2 regions of the Psychrobacillus sp. AK 1817 genome follow, and region 1 is predicted to be linked to the other one. Evidence: riboswitches for the same ligand, from Rfam matches in the RefSeq annotation. Region 1 holds a riboswitch; the other holds the start of a gene.
The links. A riboswitch is a leader RNA that binds a small molecule or an ion and turns the genes downstream of it on or off. The one in region 1 is predicted to bind FMN.
Positions count from the first base shown of each region.

Region 2: it holds a riboswitch for FMN, as region 1 does, so the genes downstream of both, D0S48_RS03810 (ECF transporter S component) here and ribE (riboflavin synthase) in region 1, are expected to answer to the same signal.

Region 1 is NZ_CP031739.1:3,747,677-3,763,382, reverse strand. Features, by position in the region: gene D0S48_RS18795 (leucyl aminopeptidase) at 1-1,342, opposite strand, end outside; gene D0S48_RS18790 (divergent PAP2 family protein) at 1,466-1,942, shown strand; gene D0S48_RS18785 (hypothetical protein) at 2,133-2,543, opposite strand; gene D0S48_RS18780 (YuiB family protein) at 2,708-3,037, opposite strand; gene D0S48_RS20760 (YuiA family protein) at 3,116-3,253, opposite strand; gene D0S48_RS18775 (NUDIX domain-containing protein) at 3,505-3,999, opposite strand; gene D0S48_RS18770 (NAD(P)/FAD-dependent oxidoreductase) at 4,095-5,306, opposite strand; gene D0S48_RS18765 (HesB/IscA family protein) at 5,646-6,008, opposite strand; gene D0S48_RS18760 (DUF2225 domain-containing protein) at 6,146-6,817, shown strand; gene D0S48_RS18755 (NifU family protein) at 6,862-7,095, opposite strand; gene D0S48_RS18750 (hypothetical protein) at 7,451-7,990, shown strand; gene ribE (6,7-dimethyl-8-ribityllumazine synthase) at 8,278-8,742, opposite strand; partial or broken gene ribB (3,4-dihydroxy-2-butanone-4-phosphate synthase) at 8,784-9,368, opposite strand; gene ribE (riboflavin synthase) at 9,383-10,018, opposite strand; FMN riboswitch at 10,142-10,279, opposite strand; FMN riboswitch at 10,383-10,520, opposite strand; gene D0S48_RS18730 (YuzD family protein) at 10,779-11,105, shown strand; gene D0S48_RS18725 (NAD(P)/FAD-dependent oxidoreductase) at 11,237-12,304, opposite strand; gene D0S48_RS18720 (YuzB family protein) at 12,433-12,669, shown strand; gene D0S48_RS18715 (TIGR01457 family HAD-type hydrolase) at 12,868-13,632, opposite strand; gene D0S48_RS18710 (DUF86 domain-containing protein) at 13,619-14,080, opposite strand; gene D0S48_RS18705 (DUF3055 domain-containing protein) at 14,166-14,432, shown strand; gene D0S48_RS18700 (YutD family protein) at 14,480-14,821, opposite strand; gene lipA (lipoyl synthase) at 14,836-15,706, opposite strand, start outside.
Region 2 is NZ_CP031739.1:735,746-751,451, forward strand. Features, by position in the region: gene D0S48_RS03775 (YpdA family putative bacillithiol disulfide reductase) at 4-972, opposite strand; gene D0S48_RS03780 (metallophosphoesterase) at 1,004-1,768, opposite strand; gene D0S48_RS03785 (CBS domain-containing protein) at 1,940-2,572, opposite strand; gene D0S48_RS03790 (LysM peptidoglycan-binding domain-containing protein) at 2,646-3,278, opposite strand; gene D0S48_RS03795 (RecQ family ATP-dependent DNA helicase) at 3,356-4,765, opposite strand; gene D0S48_RS03800 (YpbB family protein) at 4,758-5,792, opposite strand; gene D0S48_RS03805 (ferredoxin) at 5,904-6,152, shown strand; gene D0S48_RS03810 (ECF transporter S component) at 6,304-6,897, opposite strand; FMN riboswitch at 7,052-7,186, opposite strand; gene D0S48_RS03815 (hypothetical protein) at 7,851-9,104, opposite strand; partial or broken gene sigX (RNA polymerase sigma factor SigX) at 9,097-9,639, opposite strand; gene D0S48_RS03825 (ATP-binding protein) at 9,685-11,466, opposite strand; gene D0S48_RS03830 (response regulator transcription factor) at 11,459-12,175, opposite strand; gene ccsB (c-type cytochrome biogenesis protein CcsB) at 12,296-13,480, opposite strand; gene D0S48_RS03840 (cytochrome c biogenesis protein ResB) at 13,482-15,143, opposite strand; gene resA (thiol-disulfide oxidoreductase ResA) at 15,157-15,693, opposite strand.

The DNA of each region.
Region 1 (15,706 bases):
CGCCTCCAAATATCATATGACCATCTCCTCCAGGAGAATTATTCAAGTCAGCCACATCACTCTTGCGGATACGTTTTTTATCGTTTTCTGTTAAAGGCAATCTCCATACAAACTCGCCAGTTTCTAAAGAGGATTCCATAAAGGTTTCAAAAAACTCCTCGTCATTTGTAAGTGCACCTGTCTTGTCATATCCAAGAGCTGTAATAACGCCACCTGTTAAAGTAGCAACGTCTACGATATAGTTAGCTCCTTGTTGTTTTGCATAAGTAACCGCATCTGCTAGAACAAGACGGCCTTCTGCATCCGTGTTTAAAATTTCAATTGTTTTTCCACTCATCGAAGTGATGACGTCATCAGGCTTGAAGGCATTACCAGAAATCATATTGTCTGTGGAAGGTATAACTGCAATAACATTTTTATTTGGACGAAGCTCTCCAATAATTTGCATTGCTCCTAATACTGCTGCAGCACCTCCCATATCGCCCTTCATCCCAACGATACCTGCCTTCGTTTTGAGAGAGTAACCACCTGTATCAAAAGTAATTCCTTTACCAACAAGTGCCACTACATCATCCCAGTTTTCTGTTGCCTGATATTTCAAAGCGATTAATCGCGGTTCTTCAACAGATCCTTGATTTACTGCAAGTAATGTTCCCATCCCAAGTTCTTCTATTTCTTTCTTACCTAAAATTTCTGTTTCAAAGCCATATGTTTCTCCAAGCTCTCTTGCATACTCACCTAGCTGTGTAGAAGTTAATACGTTTCCTGGTGTGTTTACTAAAATTCTTGCTTCATTTACTGCATCTGCATAAATACTTCCTACCTCAAAATAAGTAGCAGCTTCGTCCGGATCAGTGTCAGTTAATAGCTCGATGGCAGGTAAATAGTAATCAGGGACATTAGAGGATGTTTTGTAGCCTTCATAAACGAATGCACCCATTCCAATTCCTTCGGCTGCTAAATACGCTACATCGGCTTCTGTAGCTGTTTCTGATGTAAATGATGGTATCCAAACTGCTAAAGACTCTGGCTTACTCGAAAGAAGTTCTTTGCCTACTAAGCCAAATGCCTCACGAATGTTCTCTTGAGTTAACTTTTTGCGGTCACCAAGCCCGACAAAAAGAATTCTTTTTACAGTTTCCTGATTAGCAACTGGTACTTTTACTAGTTTTTTTAAATCTGATGAAATGTCTCCGCTTTTTACCCATTCTAGGATGTGGTCTCCAAAAGCATTTAACAATGCATCCCACTTCTCTGTGTTTTCAGGATGCTTTGGAATGCCCACCACTAGTGTTTCTGATTGCACTTCTTCGAATAATACTTCATTAGTATTTATAATCATTATTTTTCCCCCTAGATAATTTGGATACATTATCATTATATAGCAACAAGTTTGATTTTTCGAATAGTAGTAATATGTTATACTAGTAGTAACTAAAGTTTTCCTTGAAAGGCTGTGTCTACTCTGACAATCCTCCAAAATACTCCATTACTAGCTGCTCTATTTTCTATTTTCTTTGCTCAGTTCGTGAAAATACCTATTCATTTTTTGGTCACCAAAAAGGTTGATTGGAAGTTATTTACTTCTACTGGTGGAATGCCTAGTTCCCACTCTGCGGCTGTAACTTCTCTTTGCACAGCTATTGCTTTTGAGACAGGTTTAGACTCACCTCTCTTTGCAGTTGCTACTGTATTTGCAGTTATAGTGATGTTCGATGCAACTGGTGTCAGATTCCAGGCTGGCCAGCAAGCCATTATTATCAATCAAATGCGTGTAGATTTTCAGGCATTTGTGGATCAGACAAAAGGTTGGGGACAAAAGAAAAGTGAAGAAAAGCTAGAAGAATTAAAAACGTTGCTTGGTCATAAACCAATAGAGGTATTTATGGGTGCCCTAACTGGGATTATGATATCTATCATTATTTACACCGTGATTTTATAGCTTTTTTACAAATTAAGAGTTAAATCAAATGTAGTTTAAATATACATTCCTCTTGCCCACAACTACTGTGCATTATTCTCTAAATAACAGGTACTGTTAAACTTGTTTAGTATTTTATTATCTCTAGAAGCGTATTCGCCTTAAATCGAATGCGCTTCTTGTTTTTTCCTAATTGGACTCTATTTGTTGTTTATCCTTCAACTAATTGATAATAGTATTTTAATTCATCATTGTACTTAGTAATAAGTACATCATTACGTTCTTTAGCTTTAAATATTTCAGTACCAATGGGCAGAATATTTGCTGTAGAATCTTTAAAATCCATTGGATTAGAAGTGTTATACTCAATTTTCCCTACTAAATCACCTTCTGTTAAGACAAGTTCGTTAACCCACTCAATATTCGTACTATAGATTATACTATCCCACTGAAAAATATCAGCTTTTGAATCAATTTCCAGAATTTCTTGTGCAGTAGGATTACCAATGGTTACTTCTGTTGTAGTGTTTTGGTCTATTGAACTGTTGCTTGATTCATCCGAGCATCCCCATAACAATAGATTCCCTAGCATCATTACTGTTATAATCACATACTTTTTCAATACCACCCCTCCTTTTCTAATACATTAGTCGATTGATACTTAATATTCGTTTCTTTTTCCCATACCTTTCTATACAGTTACCGTGAGGCTAAGTATGTACTTCGGAATTATGCATATGCTTTTTCTTACCAATAAAAAAAAGATGGCTATAAGGCCATCCCTTTTTAGAACATTTGATATCCACTTTTCCGAAGCATTTTAATAACGATCCCCGCAATAATTGCTCCTACAAAACCACTTGTTAAAATTACGATATCTGCCATATGCAAAGAAACAAACTTATCTCCAAGAGCAGAGAATGAAGAACCCGGGTTAGTGAAATAATCAAAGAACCCTACCTCATCAATGATAAATACCACAATTAGTGGATATAAAATAGCCACAAACCAGGACATTCTTAGTAACATATTTAATAAGAAGGCGATTCCAAAAAACATAACTAGAAAAATTAGTACTGAAAGAATCATCTGTGTAATTGTAAAATTCATAATCATATACCTCCGTAGTATCTCTAAATAGTTTACCTTAACGGAGGCATGGATTCAATGTACTTGTTTCTTTTCACATTTTTGTCAAATAATCTTCTTATTACTTTTTCCAGAGCCATTACAGCAGCCACACGTTTCTGATCCACCAAGTCTAAGTTGGAAATATCCTTCACCTTTACAATAAGGACAAGACTTTGCAGTTTCTGTTTTAAATTTAATCATATAATACGCCTCCTTGAATATTTATTTTAATATTCAGATAATATATCACGGATTAATATATTTGTAAATAAAAAACAAAATATATTTGATACGTGTTTTAAAAGTGCTTAAGTATAGAAAAATAGACTGTCTTATGAAAAATGCTTTGTTTCATAAGACTTTTTATCGAAGTTCTATAAGCTAACCACTATTAGTAGAGCTAGTCACAGTTGAATTTTTAATGACATGAATTTAGTCTATTTATGTTCGGATTATTTTATGAATAATTTATAGCTAGTATACCCAAATATGTCTCCAGGATTTATCCCTTCGATAGTTGGAAAGCCAATTTCTAAAGACGCAGCTGCTAATTCATGCAGCATTACAGAAGCGTTCTCATCTTCCAGTAAATCACTTGGAAGTATCCATTTGGCCTCATATAGCTCAGAAAGCTGCACTTGAATAATCGGTTCCTCTTCAATTGGTTTAAGAAGAAAAATGGCCATATTATCACTGATTTTTCCCTGTAAGACCCCACTTCTAAAACCGATCATATTTTTAACTGTACAATCTACCGCAGTTTCTTCCTTAACTTCACGTACGGCAGCCTGTTCAATTGTTTCATCACCATTTACAAAGCCTGCAGGTAAAGACCATCTTCCTTCTAAGCCACCATATCGTTTTTTAACAACTAGCCATTCACCCTTGTTGTTTAAAACTAATCCTGCAGCTCCCAACCAGACATTTCCTCGTTTATCCTTCGACAAATAATCCATCTCCTTTAACAAAAACATACTTACCTTTTATACTTTAAAAAAGCTCCCACTGAGAGTTACAGTGGGAGCCATTTATTGTTTTTCTTTTATAATTTAAATTTACCTTTTTTAAGCACTAATGGAACTCCACCGATCATGAAAAGAGCACGGTTATCAATAACCTTTTTCATGATGGATGCTTTAGTACCAGTAAGTTTTCTACCCATTACATCTCCAATTGCATCATGCTCACCAAGAGAACAAACTGTTCCTTTTAGTTCAGGAACAAATTCCTTTGTATTTTCGCCTTTCATTAGGGCTACGATATTTTTAGCAACTGTTACAGCTTGTTGCATAGCAATTTGAGCAGTAGGTGGGTATGGACGATTTGTTTCTTCATTAATCATTAGAGCACAATCACCAACGATGAATACGTCTGGGAATCCAGGTGCACGCATATCTTTTTCAACTTTAACGCGAGCACGCATATTTTCGATACCAGAAGTTTCGATTAAGCGGTTTCCACGAACTCCAGCAGCCCATACTACAGTACCAGCTTTGATGAATTCAAATTCTTCTTCGCCTTTTTTAATTTTAACGCCTTCAGGAGTAGCTTCTACTACTGGTGTACCTATAGAGAACTCGATTCCTTTTGCTTCTAATTGACGAACAGCATATTCAACTAGCTCAGGATCAAAACCAGGTAATACCATAGGAGCAGCTTCTACGCAGACAACGCGTACTTTTTCTTTTGGTACATCGTATTCTTCACAAAGCTCAGGAATACGATTACCTAATTCACCTAAAAATTCAATACCAGAGAAGCCAGCTCCTCCTACTACAATAGTTAAACGAGCATCGTCTCTGTTTTCTTCTGTAGACCATGTAGCAAATTGGTATTCGATATGATCACGGATTTGACGAGCAGCATTTACATTTGCAATTGATAGTGCATATTTATCTAAACCAGTGATTCCAAATGTTTCACCTTCAAAGCCTAAACCGATTACTAAATAATCATATGTGTATTCTCCAGCACTTGTTGCTACCTTCTTAGTATTAACATCAATGCCTTCGACAGTTGCTTTTACAAATTGTACCTTGCTTTTATTTATAACTCCTTGAATATCATAACGCACTTGGTCTGGACGTAAAGTTCCAGCTGAAGCCTCATGTAACCAAGTAGACTCGTAGTGATAGTCATTTTTATTTACTAAAATAATATCTGCTTCATCGGTACCTACTAATTTTTGAAGGTTCACTACAGTAGATAATCCACCATAACCTGCACCTAATACTAGAATTGTTGGTCTTTTCACGAAGATCGCAACCACCTTTTTATATTTTTTATGAATCTAATGATACGAATAATTCACAATTAGAAATGGACTTTGTCATTTTTCCGACAAATTTTTCACTACATCCTATTTTAGACCTTTTAGAATAGGATTTCAACACTATTTAACAACATTGCAAAGGTGGGAATATACAGACAATTAGCCCATGAGAAAAGCGCAAGCGCCTAGATCTGTCCCGACAAGCAAATGGGGGAAAGCGAGAGCAACCAGTTAGATCCTCATTGACTTCCAAACGTAATTTACTTTCTTATCCTTTAAAAAAGAACATTTTCTTAAGTAAGAAAATGTTCTTTCGAATATTTAGCAGCTTTCCGGTGTGCCTTCTTTTTTAGCAGTTCTAAATGATGAACCACAGCCACAGGATGCAATTGCATTAGGGTTATCGATGGTAAAGCCTCCACCCATCAACGATTCTTTGTAATCGATGACTGTACCTTGGAGAATAGAAGCATCTTCACTAGATATAATTATTTCTAAATCATGCTGATGTAAAACTATATCGTCTTCATTTTTCTCTTTTTCAAATCCCATACCGTAAGAAAGACCGCTACATCCGCCACCGTTAACAGATACACGGAGAAGTGAACCTTCTTCCTCGTTGTGAACCATCATCTCTTTGACGCGGTAAGCTGCCGCTTCAGACAAATTAACTACTTCTGTCATCTGAATCACATTCCTTCCTTATTTATATAATATCAATTTAATCACAATCTATACAAGGAAAACTACTTAAGTTACCTCGCTTTCGAAATATTTTTACAGTATAATAAAACCAAGAACGAGAATAAGGAGAAGATAAAATGGAAATACCTCCATATTACCAAAAAGATATCGAATGCTTACATTGTAAAAACAAATTTAAATCAACCAAGATACGTTCAAAATTTATAAAAGTCGAATCTCATGAAACAGACTTTCAACCAATATATCAAAATAAAGAAATAAACCCGTTATTATATAATGTATTTGTATGTGAGCATTGTGGCTTTTCTTTTACCGATGACTTTACTAAGTATTTTGCACCTGGACTTAAAGAAATCATTAAAGAGAAAATATCGACTAATTGGATACCACGTTCCTATGGCGACGTCCGAACGACACAAGACGGGATCACTACATATAAATTAGGCATACTGTGTGGAACGTTAAAAAAAGAAAAATTTGTCTCTATTGCTGGCTTAGCACTTCGTACTGCTTGGCTCTACCGCATGATGGAAAACAAAGAAGATGAAAATAGATTTCTAGAAATAGCCAGAGATCGTTACTCAGACTCCTATTCTAGCGAAGATTACAATGGAACTCAAATGTCCGAGACACGAATTATATATATGATAGCAGAGCTTTCTAGAAGAATAGGTGACCGAGAATTAGCAACGCGTTATTTTTCCAAAGTAATCGAAAAACAAAGTACCTCTATAGAACCCAAGCTAATTGAAATGGCAAAAGAGCGTTGGCAGGAAATGCGAGGGTGAAAAAAAGAAGCCTCATTCAGGCTTCTTTTTTATATCTGTTAGTATTAAAATACTTGTTCTACTTCTACTATTCCAGGTACTTCCTCTAATAAAGCGCGTTCAATACCAGCTTTTAACGTGATAGTAGAACTTGGGCAGCTCCCGCATGCTCCTAAAAGGCGTAATTTTACAATACCATCTTCAACGTCAACAAGCTCGCAGTCTCCGCCGTCACGTAGTAAGAATGGACGCAATTTATCTAAAACTTCTTGTACTTGTTCGTTAATTGTATCAGTCATATATGTCGACTCCTTTCGCTATAATCATTATAGAATAATTGTTGGTTAAATGGAAGTGTTTACTCCCCACAAAACACACCGTGATAAGAGTATTCCCTAAGATTCCTAAAATATTATTTACCCTGTTTTATTTTAAGATAAAAATCATTTTTAAGATGATTTGTATATAGACTATTTACTTAATATTAATAATAAAAAGCGAGAATCGTGTTATTTCAGGCTTTTATTCCCCAATATATCTTTCCAAAATAAATTTATTTTCAATTCTAGTCTATTAGACTAGCTTCCTCTACTAAAAGTTCATATGTTACAGTATGCCATTTGTTGGCAATAAACTTCGAGGAGGTGTTTTTTTATGGTTTTAACCTTACAAGCATTTACAACTCCAGCAAATACTCAAGTCATTGCTGATACAGCTGCTTTACCAGGTACTCTTCCAACACCAGCAGTACCAACCGCACCAGCTATGTTGTCTCCTTTAATTGATGGCAGCAGCGCTTATATCTGGTCACCGAATACAGCATCCAACCAAACGGTTACATTCCAAAGCATTTTCGACATTGGAACTTTACCAATTCTAGGACTTGCTTTGCCACTTAGCACGTTTTATGCGTATGCAGGTAACGAGACTGTCTCAGTAACTGCAACTTTAGAGGTAGTAAATCTTTTAGGAATTGTTATAGCAACTATTCCTTTATTTACCGATGCTAACTCTGGTAGCTCTCAGGACGTAGCAATTGCATCAGGAGATGCTCTTTTAGCAGTTGGTTTATTAGGAAATACAGGTCGTATTGTCATCAATGCTACTGTTACTTCCCCAACAGTAATAGGATATTCTGCAAATCCCGGCAGATATCTTGGACAACTTACCGTTCGTAGTCTTATAGCTGTTTAACAGCAGCTCCTCTTAAGGATGGCGTCTATACAATTTACAAGTTTCCCTCAATCTAGTAAATAACTTAGGCTAATTCACTGAAAACGTAAGCATCTCTGTACATGTACAAATAAACCAGTACATGTTTCAGAGGTGCTTTAAATATACTATTGGAAAAGTGAGAATAGGTAATTCTCAATAAGAATTGCTTAAAGATTTGTCGGTTAATTTCATAAATAGCACTTTGCCAGTATTCACAGCCAACCAATTATATTATATTCAATGTCATGTGTATCGATTCTCTTTTCTTAAAATAAACGATTTAAATTCGCCATTTCAATTGCAGAAACCGCACTGTCATAGCCTTTGTTTCCAGCTTTTGTTCCTGCACGTTCAATTGCTTGTTCAATATTTTCCGTTGTCACTATACCAAAAATAACAGGTATACCCGTATCTAGGCCTGCTTTTGCAATGCCTTTTGCTGCTTCATTACATACATAGTCATAGTGCGTAGTAGATCCACGTATTACAGTACCTAAGCCGATTATTGCATCGTAGTTTTTCGTACTTGCCATTTTCTTTGCGATAAATGGTACTTCAAATGCTCCTGGCACCCAAGCGATATCAATATTTCCTTCCTCAACTCCGTGACGTTTTAAACCGTCTAGTGCACCGCTTAATAATTTGTCATTAATAAACTCATTAAATCTTCCTACTACAATTCCTATTTTTAAATCTGTACCGACTAGCTGTGCCTCAAGAATTTGTCCCATGCTCATTCTCCTTTTACGTAAGCTTTATAATTCGCTTCTGTGTATTTCACTAAATCTTCTATCGTAATAAACTTCATTTGAAATTTTTCTGCAATTTTTTCAAGTTGTGGCATGCGTGCCATCGTACCGTCCTCGTTCATAATCTCACAAATAACAGCGACTTCTTTTGAACCACATAATTTAGCTAGTTCTACACCTGCTTCTGTATGACCACGACGCTCTATAACTCCCCCTTTTTTTGCGATAAGAGGGAATACATGTCCTGGACGGTTGAAATCTGTTGCTACAGCTTGATTATTTAATAGTGCAAGAATTGTATAAGATCGTTCAAATGCACTAATGCCTGTTGTTGTTGATTTATGATCAATACTAATGGTAAAGGCTGTTTGATGTGAATCCGTGCTCTTATTTACCATTGGGTCTAATGACAATCTTTCTGCAATTTCATTCGAAATGGGTGTGCATATTAAGCCACGACCATGCACTGCCATAAAATTAATGTTTTCAGGTGTTGCATACTCACCTATTACGACAAAATCACCTTCATTTTCTCGATTTTCATCATCGACTACAATGATGATTTCACCTTGCTTTAATGCAACGATTGCTTCGTCTATAGTATTCATTTCATTCCACTCCTTTAGAATCCGGCTTTTTGTAAGAAATCAACAGTCACTTTTCCTGTATTTTGATTGGCTAGATGCTTTACTACATACTTGCCAATTAAATCCGTTTCAATATTGACAATTTCTCCAGTCTGTTTTAAGCCAAGCACCGTTTCCTTGAATGTATGTGGTATTAAAGAAACAGTAATTATAGAATCTGTTACATTAAAAATCGTCAGGCTTGTACCATCAATGGTGATTGAGCCCTTCATTAAACAGTTAAAAAGCAATTCTTTTGGCATTGCTAAGTCTATATATACTGCATTGGAAGCTGGTCTCTTTCGAAGAATCGTTGCAACACCATCGACATGTCCAGAAACAATATGACCTCCGAATCTGCCATTCGCGGATATTGCTCTTTCTAAATTCACTGTTGAACCTTTTTTAAGTTGCTGTAAGCTTGTCGATTTAACCGTTTCAGGCATCACATCTGCCACAAACAGATCATTCGCAAACTTTTTAACAGTTAGACACACACCATTTACAGCAATGCTATCGCCAAGCTGTACATCTTCTAAAATTTTGCTAGCTCCAATGGAAATTTCCATCGATTGAGTAGACATATTCATCTGCTGAACTGTCCCTAGCTCCTCAACAATCCCTGTAAACATCTTCGTCACCTCTTTCTCAAAATAAAAAACCCCGAACATTTTTTGTCGGAGTTTCGATGAGAGGTAAATTTGGCTTCGTCAAATAAGACTAGTGAATATGTATTTTCAAAAGTCTACTTGCGTTGCTTCCTTCTCCCATCCAGACTATAACTGTCGGCTTTGGACTTGCACCAAATCCTGCACACTAAAAGTGGCTCACGGGCTTAGAGATACAATCTCAACACCGTCGATTGGGAATTTCACCCGACCCCGAAGGAATAATATAAAATTGTTATAAAATAAAAAAATTCCCAACACGGTTGTGATGGGATGAAAGTGCATAGCAAAAAATACATTTTAAAATTGCCATTTTAAAATGTTTTGCTTACTCCTTCTCCCATCCAGACTATAACTGTCGGCTTTGGACTCGCACCAAATCCTGCACACTAAAAGCGGCTCACGGGCTTAGAGATATAATCTCAACACCGTCGATTGGGAATTTCACCCTACCCCGAAGGAAATTATTCTATTTGATTAGTATTGTATCATAAAAATTCGACGTAGAGGCTTTCTTCGTATTACCACCTTTTAGTTGATTTGCATTCCTGGACTTTCAGACTAACTAAATCAACAACCGTTAGTGCATGAAACAATCATGACTAAAGCTATCATATTAAAACTCTATCATTTAAAGGATATTCGCTTTTTGACAGTATTTCCGTATCCCCTTTATAATATAGATGGGTAAAATAATATATAAGTTAAAGGGGACAAGTATTTTATGGCACAAGAAAAACTCACTGTTGAAATTTACGGTGCCGATATAGTATGTGCAAGCTGTGTGAATGCTCCTTCTTCTAAGGACACGTATGAATGGTTAGAAGCTGCAATTACCAGAAAATTTCCTGGACATCAAATAACATTTTTATATATTGATATAGAAAAGCCAATAGAAGACGAAAAACAACTGTCAATTGCCAATCAAATTGCAAATGATGAGTTTTTCTACCCATTAATAATGATAAACGAGGAAGTTATAGGGGAAGGTTATATTCAGTTAAAGCCTGTATTCTCTGCCCTCGAAAAGTACGGTTATATAGCAGAATAACGTTAAGTATCATTTCAAAAAGTACTCAAATAAGCTTATTAAGTAAAATGCTTTTTCCCAGAGAAAGCATTTTATAAAAAAATAAAAAGCTTGGGAACGCGTTTAACTCCACGTTTCCAAGCTTTTTTAATTTATCCGTTATGGCGTTTATACATCCAAAGTAAACCTGATTTCATCAATCTTGCAATACGTCCAGTAACAGAGATATCTGCCAAATAAGCAAAGCCTTGCTTTTTACCTAGAGATCCCATAAAGCCTTTAAGCTTAATATCTGGCATTTTTTCTGGTAGTGGCTGACCCTTCCAGCGTGCTTGCAGTACTTTCACAATCTGCTCTGCCTGTTCCTCTGCTAGCTGTGCACTTGGAGCAAACGGCAAGGATGCACAATCACCAACTACAAAGACATTATCGTAACTTGGTAGATCATGATATTGAGTAAGGATGATGCGACCAGTTTTGTCTTTCTCTCCAGGTAAAGCACGAACAGGAGCAGCTGGCTGAATACCGGCTGTCCAAACTACAACATCTACCGGAATTATTTCATCATGATTATATAATTTGTTTGGTTCCACTTTTGTGATATTCGAATTGCTTATCACGTCTACATCATTTGTATCAAACCATTTTTGTACAAAATTACTTAAGCGTTCTGGAAAGTCTCTTAATACTCGAGGGCTACGGTCAAATAATTTAATTTTTAAATCTGGTCTACTTTCACGAAGCTCACTCGCAAGCTCGATTCCACTTAGACCTGCCCCCACGATTCCTACAACAGAACCTGCTGGTAATCCACCAATCTTATTGTATGTGTCTCTAGAGCGCCCAATTGTTTGAATGCTATAAGTAAATTCATCCGCTCCTGGAACATTATGATACTTATCTTCGCAGCCAAGTCCAATTACTAAATCATCGTATGGAATTATTTTTTCATCTTGTAGAATTACTTGTTTATTTTCTACATCAATTTTCTCAATTTCTCCATAAGTAATTTTTAACTTGTCACTCTCTGGAAAAGCCACTCTAATTTCATGATCAGATGATGTGCCTGCTGCCAACGCGTAAAATTCTGTTTTTAAACTATGAAATGGTGTACGGTCTATTAATGTGAGTTCTACATCATCTGGCAAATTATTTGGTAATAGGCGTAGTAATACGCGCATATTCCCATATCCTCCACCTAACAATACTAATTTTCGCATAAATATTCTCCCTTTTGTTTCAATGTCTCCTCAAATTATAAATGATTGTGACACATTTCACAATAAAACTTCACAATTGACCTTTATAAAAAAATAGAGTAGCATGACGATGTAGTGAGGTGACAGCTATGAATCCAATGGTTGAATTTTGTATAAGCAACCTTGCAAATGGTTCACAAGAAGCTTTTGATATATTAGAACAGGATCCTGATTTAGATGTGCTAGAATATGGCTGTCTTAGCTATTGTTCCCTATGTTCCGAAACACTTTTCGCCATAGTGAACGGTGATGTGGTAGAGGGTGAATCTTCCGAAGATCTTGTAGCCAAAATATATAAATACATTGAAGAAAATCCATTATTTTAAAAGGTATCGAGAAGATATTCTCTCGATACCTTTTATATATTTTAATCTATTAAATCAATTTCATACATTCATTCCATAAATAGCATTACTCCATTTATGAGTGAGAAAAAGAAATAAGGTATTCTCTGTTCTAAGCTCAACAGGAATACCTTATTTAATACAGTTATTATATTGTTCTTCCAAACAATGAATGGTGTTTTATTTTATCCAGTCATGTAAAGTTTCTAAAAAATGAGTCGGTTTTTGAAGGAACATTTGAACTTCTTCCGTTCTATTAACTCCAGTATTGACGTGAGCAGTATCAATTCCCATGTGAATCCCGGTTAATATGTCTGTTTGATAATTGTCTCCAATCATCACCATCTCTGCTTTTTTAAACCCATACTTTTTTTGAATAAACTCAAGCATAAACGGTTGCGGCTTTCCAGTAAAAATAGGTTCAACACCTGTAGAATGCTCTACTAATTTGGTGAACGCTCCATTCCCTGGAAGATAGCCTCTTTCACTTGGGAAAGCGTGGTCGCTATTTGTAGAGATAAACGCCGCTCCAGCCCTAATTGACAAACAAGCTTGTGCGAGCTTTTCGTAATTGACTTTATGGTCTATTCCCATGACAACAACCTCTGCCAAGTCATCCGTTGGCTCAATTCCTACAGAACATAATGCATCCTCCAAGCCCTTCTCTCCGATCATAAAAACGCTTTTTGCAGGATAATGCTCGGCAATGTAATTAGCAGCTGCAATCGATGAAGAGATAATTTGCTCCTCAGTAGTATGTATGTCCATCTTCGCTAGCTTCGCTTGTAGCTGCTTTTGAGTCATAGAAGAGTTGTTAGTAACGAAAAAAGGTTCGATTCCATTGTTTTGCAAATAATGTACAAAATCTACAGATTCCTGAATTGGCGTTAGCCCCTTATATACAGTTCCATCTAAATCTAAAAAGTATCCTTTATAGGCGGACATCGGAGTCCTCCGGTAAAAATGCTGAAACTGGCCCAAGCTCATTGATTAAATAATTTTCTACTCTTTCTGGGAACTGTTGTAAATAAGGGAGATTTTTCACTAGAACACTTTCTAATTGCTTATGGTCTACGGAAAAGAAATGTCTCACAAGCTCTTTTCTCATTTCAATAACAGCTTTTAAAGGCGCATCCATTTCTGCTGTAATTACTTTCTCATCAGTCAAAATATCAATTATGTCATCATAGCCACCTGGATCTCTCATGATGAAGCCATCAATCATTGAGTTACCTACATCTATAATGGACTCAATCATATTTTGTCCCACTCGCTCTAATGCAAGCTTCGTTATACTATTTTCATTCCAATCTTTTTTACTATCTATTAAGTCAAGCAATTCTCTCATATGCTTCAATGTCATTGCAATACTTTTACGGTCCACAAAATACATTGTACAGCCTCCTAATTCTTGGTCAGTTGATATATAGTTCTATTCTATAGTACCATAATTCATAGGTAAGGAAGGAGTGTCAAGGGTGGAACGATTTTTCTTGTATGATGACGTCGAAGATACAAAAACAAGATTCGTTGGATTTACTGGAGAAAGCCAGCGATATGATTTAGCAATTGTCCAGAGTTCTCGATTTTTCGGTAAGGTACTTGTGATGGACATTCAATACAATCGATCAGCTATTATTGGGTCGGATGATGTGGAAGAACCAGGCTACTTAGAGCATGTTTTTAATAGATCTGAAGCTGAAGCAACGGAGCTAAGAGATTATCTAAGAGAATTACTGAGCTAAAGTAGAATAGTGTATAGATTTTTACAAAAAGAAAAACCTTGAGCAGATCATAACTGATCTTGCTCAAGGTTTTCTTTCTTATCTTTTACTAATTCGAGTGGAACTGTTTTTGGTGCTACCCCTGTTTTTTTAACAATAAAGTAAGCACAACCAAAGTTACAATACTCGTATAAGTAATCCTTCATAGTGCTAATTTTCGTATCAAATGTTGCTTTATGATTTCGATCCTCGAAAAAGCCCTTTAGACGAAGCTGACCGTAGCCCCAGTCGCCCATTATATAATCATACTTCGTTAAAATCTCACTATAACGCTCTATAAATGCTTCTTCTTTAAAAGCCTCTCGAAAATCCTCAATCACTTCATAAGTGAAACCTTCAGCAATAATCATTCGCTCACCATCCATTAGCTATTTTGAATAGCTAGTAATTCCTCACCTTGCAGTTGTCGTTGCTTCGCTGCTGCATTTACCTGTTCATCCGCATGGTAACTACTTCTTACAAGTGGTCCTGCCTCACAATGAGAGAAGCCCTTGCTCATGGCAATTTTACGTAATTCTCCAAACTCAGCTGGTGAATAATATTTTTGTACTTTAAGGTGTTTCTTTGTTGGTTGTAAGTACTGCCCAATAGTCATGATATCTACATCGTGAGCACGTAAGTCGTCCATAACCTCGATAATTTCTTCAAATGTTTCCCCTAGACCTAGCATTAACGAAGACTTCGTAGGAATAGTCGGTTGCATTTCCTTGGCACGTTTTAATAATTCTAAAGATCGGTCATATTGAGCACGCGCTCTAACCCTTGGAGTTAAACGTCGTACTGTTTCAATATTATGATTTAGAATATCCGGCTTAGCATCCATTATATTACGAATGTTTTGCTCAATACCACCCATATCTGAAGGCAATACTTCAATAGTTGTAAAAGGATTTTTTCGACGAATTGCTCGAATTGTCTCTGCAAAGACCTCCGAACCACCATCCTTTAAATCATCACGGGCTACCGCTGTTACAACTACGTGTTTTAGATTCATAATGACAACTGAATCTGCTACTCGTTCTGGTTCTGCTAAGTCTAACTCGTTAGGAAGACCTGTTTTTACAGCACAAAAACGACAAGCTCTTGTACACACAGCTCCTAAAATCATGAATGTCGCAGTACGTCGCGATCCCCAGCATTCATGAATGTTTGGACATCTTGCTTCTTCACAAACTGTATTTAAATTATTTTCACGCATTAATTTTTTTAAGCCTTTGTAATCCTCATTGGTATTT
Region 2 (15,706 bases), 1.1 Mb from region 1:
TTCTTACAAAGCTTTTCTCTTTATTTCTGTAGCAATTTGTTCTCCATGAAACCGACCGTTTTCTATAAAAATTTCATTTGCATTATTGCCCGCAGCGATTACTCCAGCTATAAAAATCCCCTCTACATTAGTCTCCATCGTATCCGGGTTGTGAAAGGGTTTACCGGAAGTGGCATCTATTGCTACACCCATCTTTTCTATAAATGAATGATCTGGATGATAACCTGTCATAGCGAAAACAAAGTCGTTTTCAATCGTAAATTCACCGTCGGGACCCTTTAAAGTTACACTATCATCATTTATAGCCATAACTTCCGTATTGAAGTGCATATTTACTTCATTATTACGTACACAGCCTTCAAATTCTGGTAGAACCCAAGGCTTAATACTTTGTGAATATTGCCCTTGACGGTACACTACTGTCACATGCGCGCCCGCCTTATTGAGTTCAAGTGCAGCATCGATAGCTGAGTTTTTGCCCCCTATCACCAAAACATTTTGGGCAAAGTAAGGGTGCCCTTCCTTAAAATAATGGAATACTTTTGGCAGTTTTTCTCCAGGAATACCCATATAATTTGGATGATCATAATATCCCGTAGCGATAATAACATTTTTCGCTTTATAAGAGCCCTTAGAAGTTGTAATGACAAAATGATTCGAAGCTTTTTCCACATTTTTTACATGCTCATATTTATTAACTTGAATATTTTTACGTTTTACTACTTCGCGATAATAAACCAAGGCTTGATTTCTTTTTGGTTTTCTTTCCTCTACGATAAACGGTACATTTCCAATGGCAAGCTTTTCACTGGTACTAAAGAAAGTTTGATGGGTTGGATAATTATATATCGCATTTACAATGTTACCCTTTTCTATAATGAGCGTTTTTAATCCTAACTCTTGTGTGGAAATTGCTGCAGAAATTCCACAAGGTCCTCCTCCAACTACTACTACATCAATAATTTGTTCCAAGTACAAAACTTCCTTTCTTACTTTTTACTAATCATTTACAACCTTTAAGAGTAATGATATGGCATTCTGGTTTAGCACCAAGGCGCAGCGGTACGCCTGTAGTACCAAACCCATTGCTTATTAACTCTGCTTTATTTTCCTTCAATCTAAAACTACCCTTTTCATATATCCCTAAAGGACCAATACGAATTTGACCGCCATGTAAATGTCCAGCCAACATTAATCGTGGGTTACTTATTTTTTGAGCCGCATGAAAGAATGCTGGTGCATGTGTTACAAAAATTAAGATATCCTCTTCTTTTACATCCTCGAAGGCTTCTGCTATATTTACTTTTCCGACAAAGCCATCATTAATACCTACTAATCGCAAGGAAGGATTTAGATTAGAAAGAACTACAGAACTATTGTTCAAAATATGAATATCAAGGGATTCGAACAAAGTTAATAAGTTACTTTCTCCGACTTCTCGGTCGTTATTACCATAAACATAAAAAACAGGGCCAAGCTTTTTTAATTGCTTTAAATTGAATTCTGTCCGATTCAATGGTACTCCTTTTTCCGTGAGGTCTCCACCAATAACTACTACATCCACCTTTCCGATAATACTGTGGATGAGTTCATCTTTAATTTTCCGACGGTGAATGTCAGATATAAAAAATATATGGAATTGCTCTCCTTTAGGTATTTCTTTTACACAGAGACTATGTTCTTTGACATTCGTTTGAAATGCTAAAAAGAGCATATATGTGAAAAGAAGCAAGCAAAATACCAAAACTGTTATTACTATATACAACATTAAATCCCCCCTAACCATTATAAAAAAGCACAAGCGCCTATATCTACCCCGAAAAGCAAATGGGGAAACACGAGAGGTATCAGCTATAGCTTCAGCATGACTATATTATCTTTCAAGCAAAAAGACAGGGATTTTATCCCTGTCCTTAAACCATTCGTTATATTGATTATATTACTCATCTTTATCAATATGTAACACTCGAAAACCTGACTTTTCTAAGTCTTGAATAATTCGATCTAATTTTTGCTCATTGTCAATTTTAAGAACTATTCGGCGCACTAGCTTGTCAGTTTCATCAAATGTTACTAGCGAAATTACAGAAGTGTGATACTTATGCAAAATGTCGGACATTTTCAGAATTCTTCCTTCAGATTCTACAGAAGTAAAGGCAATTCGAGTGCCCTTTGTATTCATACCAAATGCACTTTTAAACTGATGAATTGTGTCATAGCGTGTGACTATGCCTAAGAACTTCTCATCTTCTACTACTGCTAAAATTGGAAAATCATATAGCTTCATAAAAGCCTGTTCAAACACATCACTAGTTTGAACAAATGTATCTTCCCTTGTTACAACATCAGATACCTTTGTTTGTTTCAAAAAAGTATCTTTATCTGTGTTGCTATAAAAGAACGCCTTGTATAAAAGGTACTTGTTAAACATCCCCTTATACTTTCCATCCTCAATAATTGGTAATGCATCAATATCCTTTGCCTCTAGTTCATTTAAAGCGTCCAAAACTGAAGCATTGCCTTTAATAGTTAAGCATTTTTCCTTTGGTATCATTACACTTTTTACAAACATACAAACACCTCTTTCCAAAACGGTCTATACCTATATATTCTATAAAAAGTGAATTTATCCTTCCAACTTGTGATTATGGCAGAATTAATTTTTGTCCTTCATAAATTTCATTGGAAGCTAGTCCATTTGCAGCTTTTATCTTTTCGACTGCTTCTGGATTATTGTAGTAGTTCATCGCGATTCGATATAATGTTTCATTACCCTTAACTATATGAGTTTTCGCGTCTTTTTTTGGTTCTTGTACAGTTTCTTTTTTAGGCTGAGTTGGTGCTGGTGTTGCTGCCTCCTCCTTTTCTTTAGGTTCAACTGCCGGAGGGGCTGGAGTTGATTGAGGCACTTCTGTTGTATCTTCTGGCTTCTCTGCTTCTGAAGTTTGATTTTCTTCCGTTTCGTTTGCCTCTTCTTTTTCTTCCTCTTCTTCACTGCTGCTGTTCAAATTCGAAATTGGCTTAGTAACAACCTGTATGATTCCTTCGTCTTCAGTTGAGGCTTCGCTTTCTGGTTGATAAAAAAATTGTACATAAATCAAAACACTTGCAGGCAATAAGATAAATATAAAAAACAAGGATGGGATGAGTATATTCTTTTTCTTTTTCTTTTTACCTGGTGGATTTCTTCTACTTCTTCTCAATTCAGTTGCTTCACTCTCTACACCAATGGACTGTCTATGTTCGTCAATCTTTTTTTGATAATCATCTTTACTCATATTAGTCAAACTCCATTCTTCCACTTATCTACTACTATTATGACGAATTTTGTTGAAAATGTAAATGTTGTTAAGTATTATAGGATACTGCCTAATCTACTTTTCCAATCTAATACTGTAGCATGGATAAGGGGTTTATCGTGTAAATGAAATAACTCTTGAAGATTTAAAGAACATTTTGAACAGCAATTTAAAGGCTTGTCTATCAGCTTTTGATCGAAATAGGCAATTACCTGTTCCCTAATACAATTCTCATTTTGTAATAGCGTGTACAAGCTTTGAATTTCTATCCATTTTTTTTGTCGAATATTCTTAAACAGTTCTATAGTTTCCTCTGTTGACAATACCATTTTCCAATAATCTAAAATTCTTTCCGTTGTTTCAGATAACTGCACCTGATTTTCATTGGTCTGATATGCAAGGATAATATCCTGTTCGTCGGGAAAATCCTGCATCGCAACAAAATAAGCTTGTTCTACATCGGATAACATATAAAGAATGGAGGCAATGGACTGTTTTCCGTCTCTACCTGCCCGTCCAACCTCTTGCATATAATTGGCAACGGAGGTTGGTATATGATCATGTATAATTTGTCTAATATTATCCTTATGTATACCCATTCCAAAAGCATTCGTAGCACAAATCCAATCTAAATGGCCTTGTTGGAACTGTTGCTGAATGAGAATACGGTCATCTTGATCCATTTTAGAATGATAATAAGCGACTCTGATGCCCTTTTTTTGTAACTCTTCTGTATAAAATTCAGTTTTTTTCCTCGACTGACTATATAATATACCAGGTCCAGTAGTGCTAGTAATCCTATTTAATATCCATTCTACCTTTTCTTTTTGGCTCTCCACCTCATGTGCTTCGTAAGCAATATAAGGACGATCCAAGGAATGAATATATTCAAATGGCTGTTCCATTAACAAGGTAGTTTTTATATCTTTTACAACTTCCTTTGTGGCTGTAGCAGTTAAGGCTAGCACATTTGCCTTTCTTAACGATTTAAGCGACTCAGAGATCCTTAAATAATCAGGTCGGAAATCAAATCCCCACTGGGAAATACAATGCGCTTCATCAGCAACTATAAAAGCTAAATTTAAACTAGCTAACCTTCTTTGAAAACGCTCATTCTGTAACATTTCAGGTGATGTAAAAATAAATTTATAATTTTGTAAACCAGATAACGCCTTTTCTCTTTGCTCGAAGGATAAAAATGAATTGATGGCCACTACTCTTTTTTCTCCCATCATTTTTAACTGCTCTACCTGGTCCTGCATTAAAGAAAGCAAAGGGGATACTATTAGCACCGCTCCATTCTTTAAATATGCTGGTAGCTGGAACAGCAACGATTTACCCATCCCAGTGGGCAAAATAGCTACTACATCCTCTCCAGCTAGGACTTTTTCGATTATTTCCTTCTGTCCTTCTCTAAAATCTTTATATCCAAACCTTGTTTGAAGAATGTGTTGAAGTTCATCCATTTTCTTTCTCCCCTTTAGCTAAAGCCAGTCTAATTTGAAAATAGCTTAACTCAGGTATGTTCTCGCGAATTAACCTCAATTTTTTGGTTTGATGTTTATTGGAGAATTCTAGCACTTTTTTTATTTGGTCGTTCAATATAAATGATGTCAATGATAAACTTCGATCAGCTGCTGCTATTTCTATTAAGTGATCTTCGATTGTATTTGCTTTTAAAGATCTTAGGGCAGCGATATCTTGGATAGAGTAACCTTCCTTTAAAAGCTGTTCGGTCTTTAAAGCGGATTGTGTTAAAGGACTATGTACAAAAATCTCTTTTGTTAAACCTATTAAATCTGGATGACTTTCTTGATTGATGTTATCTAAGACAATATGCAACGCTTCTACAAATTGAAGCTTCATATCTATAATAGATTCTCCACACTCCAGTGCTAATTGCTCCCATGTGAGCCCACTAATGTGATAACCGCTCATTCGATAGACTAATAGTATACGATGTATTTCCTGTAACTCAGCAATTTGAAGTAAATGCTCTAACTGATTTTTAAAGTCCTTTTGAAATGTTGATGATTTATAGTCTCTCCCTCGTAAGTAATCTTTCACAAACTGGTGAACCGAATAATCTTTTTGATTGGGAATAAATCTAGTTTCATTTTTATTAAAATAAGATAGTGTTTGGACTACTAATTCTAATCTTGACCAGAACAATTTTTCGTTTCCCCTTAGCTCCCAGCCATTAAACAAAGGTTCTGTATATCCAGTTAACTGTTTTAAACCTTTATGACTAATCCTTAGTAGAGAATCTTCCTCTTCAATCCAGTTGTTTTGTTGGAGTTTAAACAACTGCTGCTTATATTCTTCTTGTGTTAACTTCGGATAAATAGAGAAAAAACGATGTAGATTAAAATAAGTGACATCTTGAATGGTTTGTCCAGATTTTTTCCCTTTTAATAAGTAAAAGGAAGCCATTGCTGACCGTTCCCCATTAAATTTTTGAATAATATTTAGTAATAGTTGGCTAAAATACAATTTAAATACCTCACAGTTTGAAAGTATTTTTGTTGAAAAGAAACGTAAACAGCTTTAGAATGAATAAGATAGCTAATTCTTATAAGTAGAATTAAAGGAGAGAATATACTAATGGCAAAATATACTATAGTAGATAAAGATACGTGTATCGCATGCGGAGCTTGCGGAGCAGCTGCTCCAGACATATATGACTATGACGATGAAGGTATTGCCTTTGTTATTTTAGATGATAACACGGGAACAACGGAAGTTCCAGAGGAACTGATGGAAGACATGGAGGATGCATTTGAAGGCTGCCCTACCGATTCCATTAAAGTTGCTGAAGAATCATTTGAAGGCGACGCTCTAAAATTTGAATAGTATATTAATGCCAAGAAGGATGACTAGCTCATTTTTCTTGGCTTTTTATATTTCTATAAACTTAAGTGGCAGGTTAATGCTATACCTACAAAAAAATAAAAACCGCAGACAAACTAGAAATTGTCTAGTTTGCCAGCAGTCATACATATCTTTAATTTATATTTGGAACTTTAAACGACTCGCTCACCTTGTCTAGTATAGGCTTCAATCGTTTAAATAGAACAACCATAACAATTGTAACTATAATACCTTTTATCAGATTAAACGGTAAAATACCGTAAATGATAGAATTAAATAAAGCTGTTCCTGTTTCCGCTGGGAAGTTTAAAAAGTACGAATACATTGGTAAGAAAACATAATAATTTAACAGGCTCATACCAAGAGCCATACAAACTGTCCCGACGCCTAAGCCGTAAGCAATCCCTTTAGAGGAAGAAACTTTACGATAAATGACATAAACAGGTGTCAAAAACAAAATACTAGTTGCGAAGTTAGCCATATGACCGACTGGAACGCCTGTGGGACTTCCTGAAAAGAACCAATCTAGTACGTTTTTCATGAAAGCTACAATGATTCCTGCAACTGGCCCCATTGTGATAGCAGCAATTAATGCTGGGATATCACTGAAGTCAATTTTCAAATAAGCTGGTAAAACTGGTAACGGAAATGCAAGCAGCATTAAAACGAAAGAAATACTACTTAGCATTGCGATTGCAATAAGCATTCGCGTCTTACTTTTTGCCATAAATCCTCTCTCCTTTTGCGATTCACTCCACAAGAAGAAAGGTTCAGTTCGTTATCAATACTCAAAAAATCCCTTAAGCAAATAAAGCTTAAAGGAGAAAAAGGTACACTTAAATAAGCGTATCCGTATAAGAGCATACGAAAAACGACTGCACCTTCACCTTCTCCCATCCAGACTATACTGTCGGCTTTGGAATTTAACCAAATCCTGCCTTTTACGGCTCGCGGGCTCAAGAAAAAACTCTTCTAATACCGCCGATCGGGAATTTCACCCTGCCCCGAAGATGAATCAATATTTTATTGTCATTCAAGACTATCTCGAATTACAATCATTTTATCAAACTATATTAATATATGCAATACAACTGTTTCGATTTAAGTATATTAACAGATGAACCTTTTTTATGAAATTAAAGTACAGTGTTTTTTTGTTCACCTTATATAATTGTAATAACTAACTCTTTCCGACTATAAAACTTGCCTGAACGGTCATAAATTTTTCTATCCGGTCATAAAACTCGTCCGAACGGTCATAAATTTTTCTATCCGGTTATAACTCTCGTCCGAACGGTCATAAATTTTTCTTTCCGGTCATAACTCTCGTCTGAACGGTCATAAATTTTTCTATCCGGTCATAAATCTCGTCCGAACGGTCGTAAATTTTTCTTTCCGGTCATAACTCTCGTCCGAACGGTCATAAATTTTTCTATCCGGTCATAAATCTCGTCCGAACGGTCATAAATTTTTCTATCCGGTTATAAAACTCGTCCGCACAGTCATAAATTTTTCTATCCGGTCATAACTCTCGTCCGAACGGTCATAAATTTTTCTATCCGGTCATAAAACTCGTCCGAACGGTCATAAATTTTTCTATCCGGTTATAAAACACTTTTTTCGAATAAAAAACCCAATAAAAAAATCGACCGACTAATTAGTAGGTCGATTCTTTATTATTCAGTGGTTCATCATGTACCCATTAGGGCCAATTGGGATTGGTAAAGTAGCTGTCAAATCAAATCGATCCCATTGCTTCTGTACAACATTTTCTAGACGAACTGTTTTATCGAAGCTTGCAGCTGTTAATGTAAAGGCTTCAATCATAAGAATAGAATCTTCATATTCCAATGTTGCCAAATCTAATGCTTCGTCAAATGTTATTACAACCGTGTTGCCTTCCTCTGATACCTCATAACTAACATCTTTCGGTACAACAGTCGTATAAAGATCATTTGCTGATTTTGGCATATCTTTAAAAGCATTCTCAAACTTAGCATCCTTTGGAACAAGGAATGTCAGTCCGCTATTCATTGTGTGTTTAAAATACATTCGTTCTTTGTTTCCGCTTGCCAATTCCTTTTTCCCTATTACTCCTACTTGGTCCCAATTGATAGCTGTGCCATCCTCACTTAATCGTTCTAGGAAGGAAAAGTCCTTAAAAATATGACGAATTGTATCAGTATACACTCCGGAAGTAGCTGAAGCAGCATCATAACCATGCCCTTTAGGTAAATAGTGTTGAAGCGTATCGCCATCTGAAACCAAATTACCTTGCAAGGGCAAATATTCCTCGAACCCTAGAGCAGATTCATCTATAGTGCTTGCATATTTTTCATATAACTGAAGACTATTTGGCAATCCGTCAGTAAAATCTTCGTTTATTTTATCCTTAGGTATAATTATTGTGATTGGGTAAGCTTCTGCCCCTTCTGTTACAGAAAAATGAAATGGAATTCCATCATTTAAATCATCTTCATATACAGTTCTAGCGTTGTTAAAGGCTTGAACGGGCACTAATTCACTTTCGACAGCTAAAGAATTGACTACATCATTTGAATTTTCTATAGCCGCATCTTCCTTGGCTTCCATTCCGCCCTCTGTTGTTTCTACCTCAGAGGCAGGAGCAACGTCCAACGTTCTCAACATGTCCGATTTGTCTGTAGCCTGTTGCTGGATTGCAGATTTTTCACTACTTGTGCCCAAGTATGAAGAAATTAAGAACGTTAACAACAAAACAGAAGCAACAGACACTAAAAGTGGCATCCATTTAGAAAACCATTTATTATTTCGTATGACTTTATTTAAATCGGAAGAATCCATTTCTAACTTCACTCGATTGTATACTTCATCCTTCGAACGATTATCTGTGAACTTGGGCATGTTGTGTAAGAGCTCATCTAACGCTTTATTCTTTTCTTCTTGATTACTCATGTAAAACATTACCCTCCTTTTGTTTATCAGATAATTTTTCTCGAAGTGATTTAATAGCTCTATGCTGAGTAGTCTTTACCTTACCTTCTGTCCAATTTAATACTTGTGCGGTTTCAGCAATGGACAGCTCTTGAAAATATCTCATAATGACTACCATTTTCTGATCTCCAGTACATGTATCTAAAGCTAGTAGCAAGGCTTTCATTTCATCATTTAAAACAGTAAAATCCTCCGGCAACATGTCTTTTGATGCAAGCTGTGTAGATTCCCAGTCAAAAGCATCAAACATTCTTTTCTTTCTAACGGAATGCTTTCGAAAATGATCAATAGCTACATTTTTTGCAATTGAAAATAACCATGTTTTCTCGGAGCTTTTTCCCTCAAATTTACTGTAAGCTCTTAGAACACGAACATAAACCTCCTGGACCAAGTCTTCCGCAGTTTGTCTATCTTTAACTAGATAGATCAAAAACTGAAAAACGTCTTGATGATAGGTATCATACAAGCGGTGGAAAACGGAGTCATTCATAATGCTCCCCCCGTTCTTTCAATTAGTCGTTTCATCTCCCGATTTGTTACATTAGCTTAATGGCAATTGAATAATAAATGTTGTGCCTACCCCGACTGTGCTTTCTGCTGATAGGTGACCTTCGTGTCTTTCGACTATATTTTTCGCAATAGCAAGGCCGAGGCCAGTGCCAGCTTTCCCTCTAGTTCTAGCTTTATCGGCTTTATAAAACCGCTCAAAAATATAAGGTAAATCCTCCGCAGGTATACCAAATCCAGTATCTGATACCTTTATAATGATTTGGTTTTTGGATTTCTCTAACAGTACGGAAACAGAGCCTTCTTCCGGAGTATGCCTTAAAGCATTATCAATTAAGTTCGTTAAAACCTGTTCCATACGATCTTCGTCTATCTCAATTTCGATTAATTCCTCAGAAGGTATATTGTGATCAAACTTTAAGCTAACATTACTTTCTTTCGCAGCTTGGTCAAATTTTTGGGTAATCCTTTCGATTACCGAAACAATTTCTGCTTTTTCTTTGTGTATGCTCAAATAACCTGATTCAAGTCTCGCTAAATCTAATAACTCTGTTACAAGTCTACCCATACGTTTAGATTCATCATAAATAACCCGAATCATTTCATTTTTGTCTTCTTCTGTCGTGACTATTTCATCGATAATGGCTTCACTGTATCCTTGCAGCATAGAAATAGGTGTTCTTAGCTCATGAGAAACATTAGCGATGAAATCTGAACGCATTTTGTCTAATCTATGTTGCTCAGTCATGTCGCGCAATACGACCACTGCCCCACGAACAGATTCATTGCTATAAAGAAGGCTGATCGACACAGAGAAGTATGATCCTCTTATTTCTAATTCCTCATCTAATTCTTCTTCTAAATGCAATACATGCTCTAGAAGATGCTGAAGTTCATCAGGTAAATCTGATTTGTTAGCAATGTCATTTTCTTCATGCCATTTATTTAACAGTTGGTCAGCCTGTGGATTACTTACCTGTACTTGAAATTCTTTGTTGAAAGTAATTACGGCATCTGTCATAGAAGTAAGAATACTTGAAAGCTGTTCCTTTTCCTGATTGATTACCTCCACATGATGCTTTAATTGCTTACCCATTCTGTTAAATGCAGAGCCAAGCTCCCCTATCTCGTCTCTTTGCGTATAAGGTACCTTCGTTTCAAAGTTTCCTTTAGCTAGCTCTAAAGCCGCCTCTCGCATCGATCGAAGGGGAGATGTGATTTTAGAAGAAAGGAAGAAAGTAAGCAAGGTTGTAAGTAACAGAGCTATAAATCCAGACAGAAATACAATTTTTGTCGTATTATTAGAGGTTTTATTTACAACTTCTAAGCTTTGATAAATAAAAACTGCTCCATGAACCTGTTCGTCAGCTTCTAGAGGAGATGCCAAAATTATATAGTTTTCCATTCGATTTTCTTCTGTCATGGATGGCATTAGCATTTTCTTAATAATTGTTTTATCCGAAGTATAAATCTTGGAAAGCTGCTCGTCTTCTAATATTTTATCATTGATAACTTCTTTATTGAGACCCTCTTGAACGGAGAGGAATACAGAATCTGCATTTCTTACAATTAATGTATTTGTTTCCGAGCCTAAAATATCACTAATAATGGAGAGGGAATTCTCTAGATTTTCATGCTGTTCTACAATTTTCCCTATAGTAGCAGCTTCTTGTCTAAGAATTTCTTCCGCTTGTTCTGTATGAAAGTCTTCTAAAAATTCTAGCATTAGGACTGTAACGATAAACAACACAAATAAGACGAGAAGCAATATGGTTCCCCATAGCTTCCCGACCACACTATTCCAAATCCTATTCATTTCCTACCTCGAATTTATAGCCAACTCCCCAAACAGTTACAATCATTTTCGCAGCTTTTTCAGAAACTCTATTTAATTTTTCACGTAATCTTTTTACGTGTGTATCTACTGTACGTAAATCTCCAAAGAAATCGTAATGCCAAACTTCTTTTAACAGCTGTTCCCGATCAAAAACTTTATCTGGCGCTTTAGCAAGGAAGTAAAGCAATTCATATTCTTTTGGAGTTAAGCTAACTTCTTCACCATCTGCAGTGACTCTATGTGCATCATGGTCAATGGTTAAATGAGGAAATACAACAATATCCTTAGAAATGGAAACTGTCTGTGATGGAGAAAATGCTGCTGATCTTTTCAGAAGTGCCTTTACTCTAAGAACAACCTCTCTTGGACTAAAAGGTTTTACAATATAATCGTCCGCTCCCAATTCAAAGCCTTCTACACGATTAGCTTCTTCGCCCTTAGCTGTTAAAAGAATAACTGGTGTGTCTTTATGTTCTCGAAGCTCTGTAATAACCTCTATACCATCTTTTTCAGGCATCATAATATCTAGGAGAATACAATTATATTCATTTTCTAAAGCGAGTAAAAGAGCAGCTTCTCCGTTTTCAGCTTCCTCTACCATATACCCTTCTCTTTCTAAATACATTTTCAACAAACGACGGATACGTTCTTCATCATCTACTACTAAAAGTTTTATCATTTCTGACATTTAAATATCATACCCTTCTATCTACATCTATTCTATATTGTACAATTACTTAACATAAAAGAAAAGAAAAGCTCTACATTCTGCTGAATGTAGAGCTTTTTGACACTACTTTTGACTTACTTATGCGTATGAGTGAAGACCCGCAATGATTAAGTTTACAGCAATAAGGTTAAACATAATGATGATAAAACCTATTAATGCCAACCATGCAGATTTTTCACCTTGCCATCCTTTTGTCAATCTTAAATGTAAGAATACCGCATAGAATAACCATGTGATAAGAGCCCAAACTTCTTTTGGATCCCAGCCCCAGAAACGAGACCAAGCTTCATGAGCCCATATCATTGCAAATATTAGAGCCCCTAATGTGAATACAGGAAAGCCAATTAATACAGAGCGATACCCGATTTCATCCATTAGTTGAGAATTAGCTTTTTTAGCTAATGGCTGTAAAACTGTAGCAATACGTTTACGTAAGATTAATCGAAGTAATCCATAAAGTACTGTACCGAATAGGACTGCCCATACAACAGTCGTTAACTTCTTACCATTAATTAAAGGTGGAACTTCAATTAGCGGTTCCATAGCCCCATCAGTAATAACCTCTGATTCATTCATACCAAATAGTGCTGGTAGGTTATATTCTATATCATGTGGATTTCCTTCTTTGTCTATATAAGAATATTCTGCTGAATAATCTACTGCAGAAAATGAAACAGTTGAAATAACGAAACCTAAAACTAAAACTAAAAGGTACATGGTTGCTTCTATCCAAAAACGTTGCTTAGACGGTTTTGTTAGGTCGATATTTTTTAGTAACCATATTAAACCCGCTACTGCACTGATTGCTAATATAGCTTCACCAAGTGCTGCTGTAATAACATGAATAGTTAACCAGTGACTTTTTAGAGCTGGGATTAATGGAGTGATATCCTTTGGGAACATGCTTGCATAGGCAATGATTAGCACTGCTATAGGCAATGCAAAAAGACCAAGAGCAGGAGTTTTATAGATAAAGTGAATAAGTATAAAAGCTCCTACTACGAGCATTCCGAATGCTGTAGTAAATTCAAATAAGTTACTTACTGGTGCATGTCCAGCAGCAATCCAACGGGTAATAAAATAACCCAAGTTAGCTACAAAACCAATAATCGTCACTATAATTGCTAAATTTCCCCATCGTTTATATGAATTTGTAGCTGCTGCACTTGAAGATTTGACTGCTCCACCAAATAAAAACGTAGCAACCAAATAAGCGACAAACGCTACAAACAATAAAGTCTCACTTACAGAAACCATTGTCATTTTATTTTACACCTTCCTCTGTTTCCTCTTTTTCTTGTTTTGCATCTAAATCTTGCTGATCTTCGTATGGTGGTATATTGGTTATCTTCGAAACCTCATCGATATCCTTCTTAACGCTCATCCAGTTTTTGTTCGTATGAGCAGCTACTACCATCTGTCCATCCTCTAAATATTGAAGCCAAATACGTCTATGGTTCCAATAAGACCCTTGTGCAACACCAATCATAAAGATAAGTCCACCAAGCATTAGAATAGGAAGTGTTAAATCTTTGCGAATTGTAAGACCTGACATATCTCTAGTTTCTACACTTTCAAATTTAACTTTATATTCTGTTTCCCCTAAAGGTTCTAATGTATTTTGAATCATGACAAAACTAGTTTCACCTTTTGGATATTCCGGGCTGTACATTTTCACTAAAAATGCAGGATTCTTAGGCTCAGGAGTCTCTGATTGAGGTTCACCATCTACAAAACCAGAAAAATTAGCGTAGTAGTCTACGATTTCTACCTTATAACCATCATTTAACTCGTACATACTTTGTGGATTTGATAACTCCACCGTAAACTGACCATGATCAGTACCAGTAGCTTTGTCCTCCAAATGGAAAGTCATAGACTTTAATTCATTAAGACGGAAATCCATCTGGAACACAGAGAAATTATCAAATTTCAAAGGTTCATTAACCTGGATGGACTCTTCCTTCACTAACTTTAAGTCTTCGGGATGACCAGCGACTGCATCATCTGGCCCTTTATATAAAGCTACATCCGTTTGATAATTTTTAGCAATCGATCCCACTCTATCAAGTGCTTCACCAAAAACTTCTTCTGACTCTTCTTTTGTATATGTTTCATAGATGAAATCCTTACTCTCTAAGAAATAACCATCTGTTTGTGGTATGTAAAGAGTTTCTCCTTCTCTTATCCACATAGTTTCATCTACATAAAACCCTGGGATTGCACGTAGCATAACACCAAACAGGAAAAGTATTAAACCTAAATGGTTTACGTAAGGCCCCCATCTGGAAAAACGACCTTTTTCTGCAAGAATTGCATTTCCTTCTCGTTTAACCTTATACTTCATTGACTTAAGCTTTTCTTCCGCCTTCTCAAGAGATTCGACAGGAGCTTCTACTTCTGCTGCGCCGAATACACGCTGACGTTTCAAAAAGCTAATATGTCTTTTTGTTTTTTGTTTTTTAAGAGATTTGTAAAGTGGTATTACTCTATCCAAACTTGCAATGACTAAAGAAATACCTAGCATTCCCACTAGCGTTTGGAACCACCAGGAGCTATAAAGATCAGAAAGTCCTAATTCATAATATAATGTTCCAAACCATCCATACACTCTCTCATAATACGCTGCAATATCTTCTTCTCTCGTTGCAGGAACATAAAAAACCTGTGGCAGAATAGTTCCTATAGCGGCAGCTATTAGGATAGCAACGATAATCCACATTCCGACTTTTACACTAGAGAAGAAATTCCAGATTTTATCAATTATTGTTTTGTTATAGGTTTGAGAACGTCTTGCAGACCCTTCATATCTCATATCAACAATCTTTTGTTCTCTCGATTGTTGACTTAAAGGGCGTCCACAGCTTTCACAAAGCTCTGTACCTGCAGGGTTGACGTGCCCACATTTACAAACTATCTTGTCCATCTAAAAGACTCCTTTAGGAAGGTTTGATTTGTTCCATGAAATTTGCAATATCTTGCTCGGTCATCTCACCTTTAATAATCTTTTCTATCTTACCTTCCGGGCTAATCAAAAAGGTTGTTGGTAGCGGATCAATATTATAGGAATCCAACAAGCTTTTGTTTTGATCGATTGCAATAGGAAATGTTAAGCCATAACGGTTAGCAAAACGATTTACCTTTAAATCCGATTCTCCAACATTAATAGCTAGAGTCTGAACACCTTGATCTTTGTAGACATTGTACTGATTGTCCATTGCAGGCATTTCCTTTGCACAAGGTTTACACCAAGTTCCCCAGAAATTTAAAAAGATGCCTTGTCCTTTGTAATCGGAAAGCTTATGCTGTTCTCCATTCGTGTCTACCACATGGAAATCCGGTGCTTTATCGCCGACTTGTAAAACTGCATTTTTTTCTTTAGTCACGTTAGAGAAAATTGTAAATACAATTGCTAGTGTAAGTACTACTAAAATAACTGCTCTTATGTAAAAACGTTTTTGTTTGGATTGAGCCAAATTTATTTCCTCC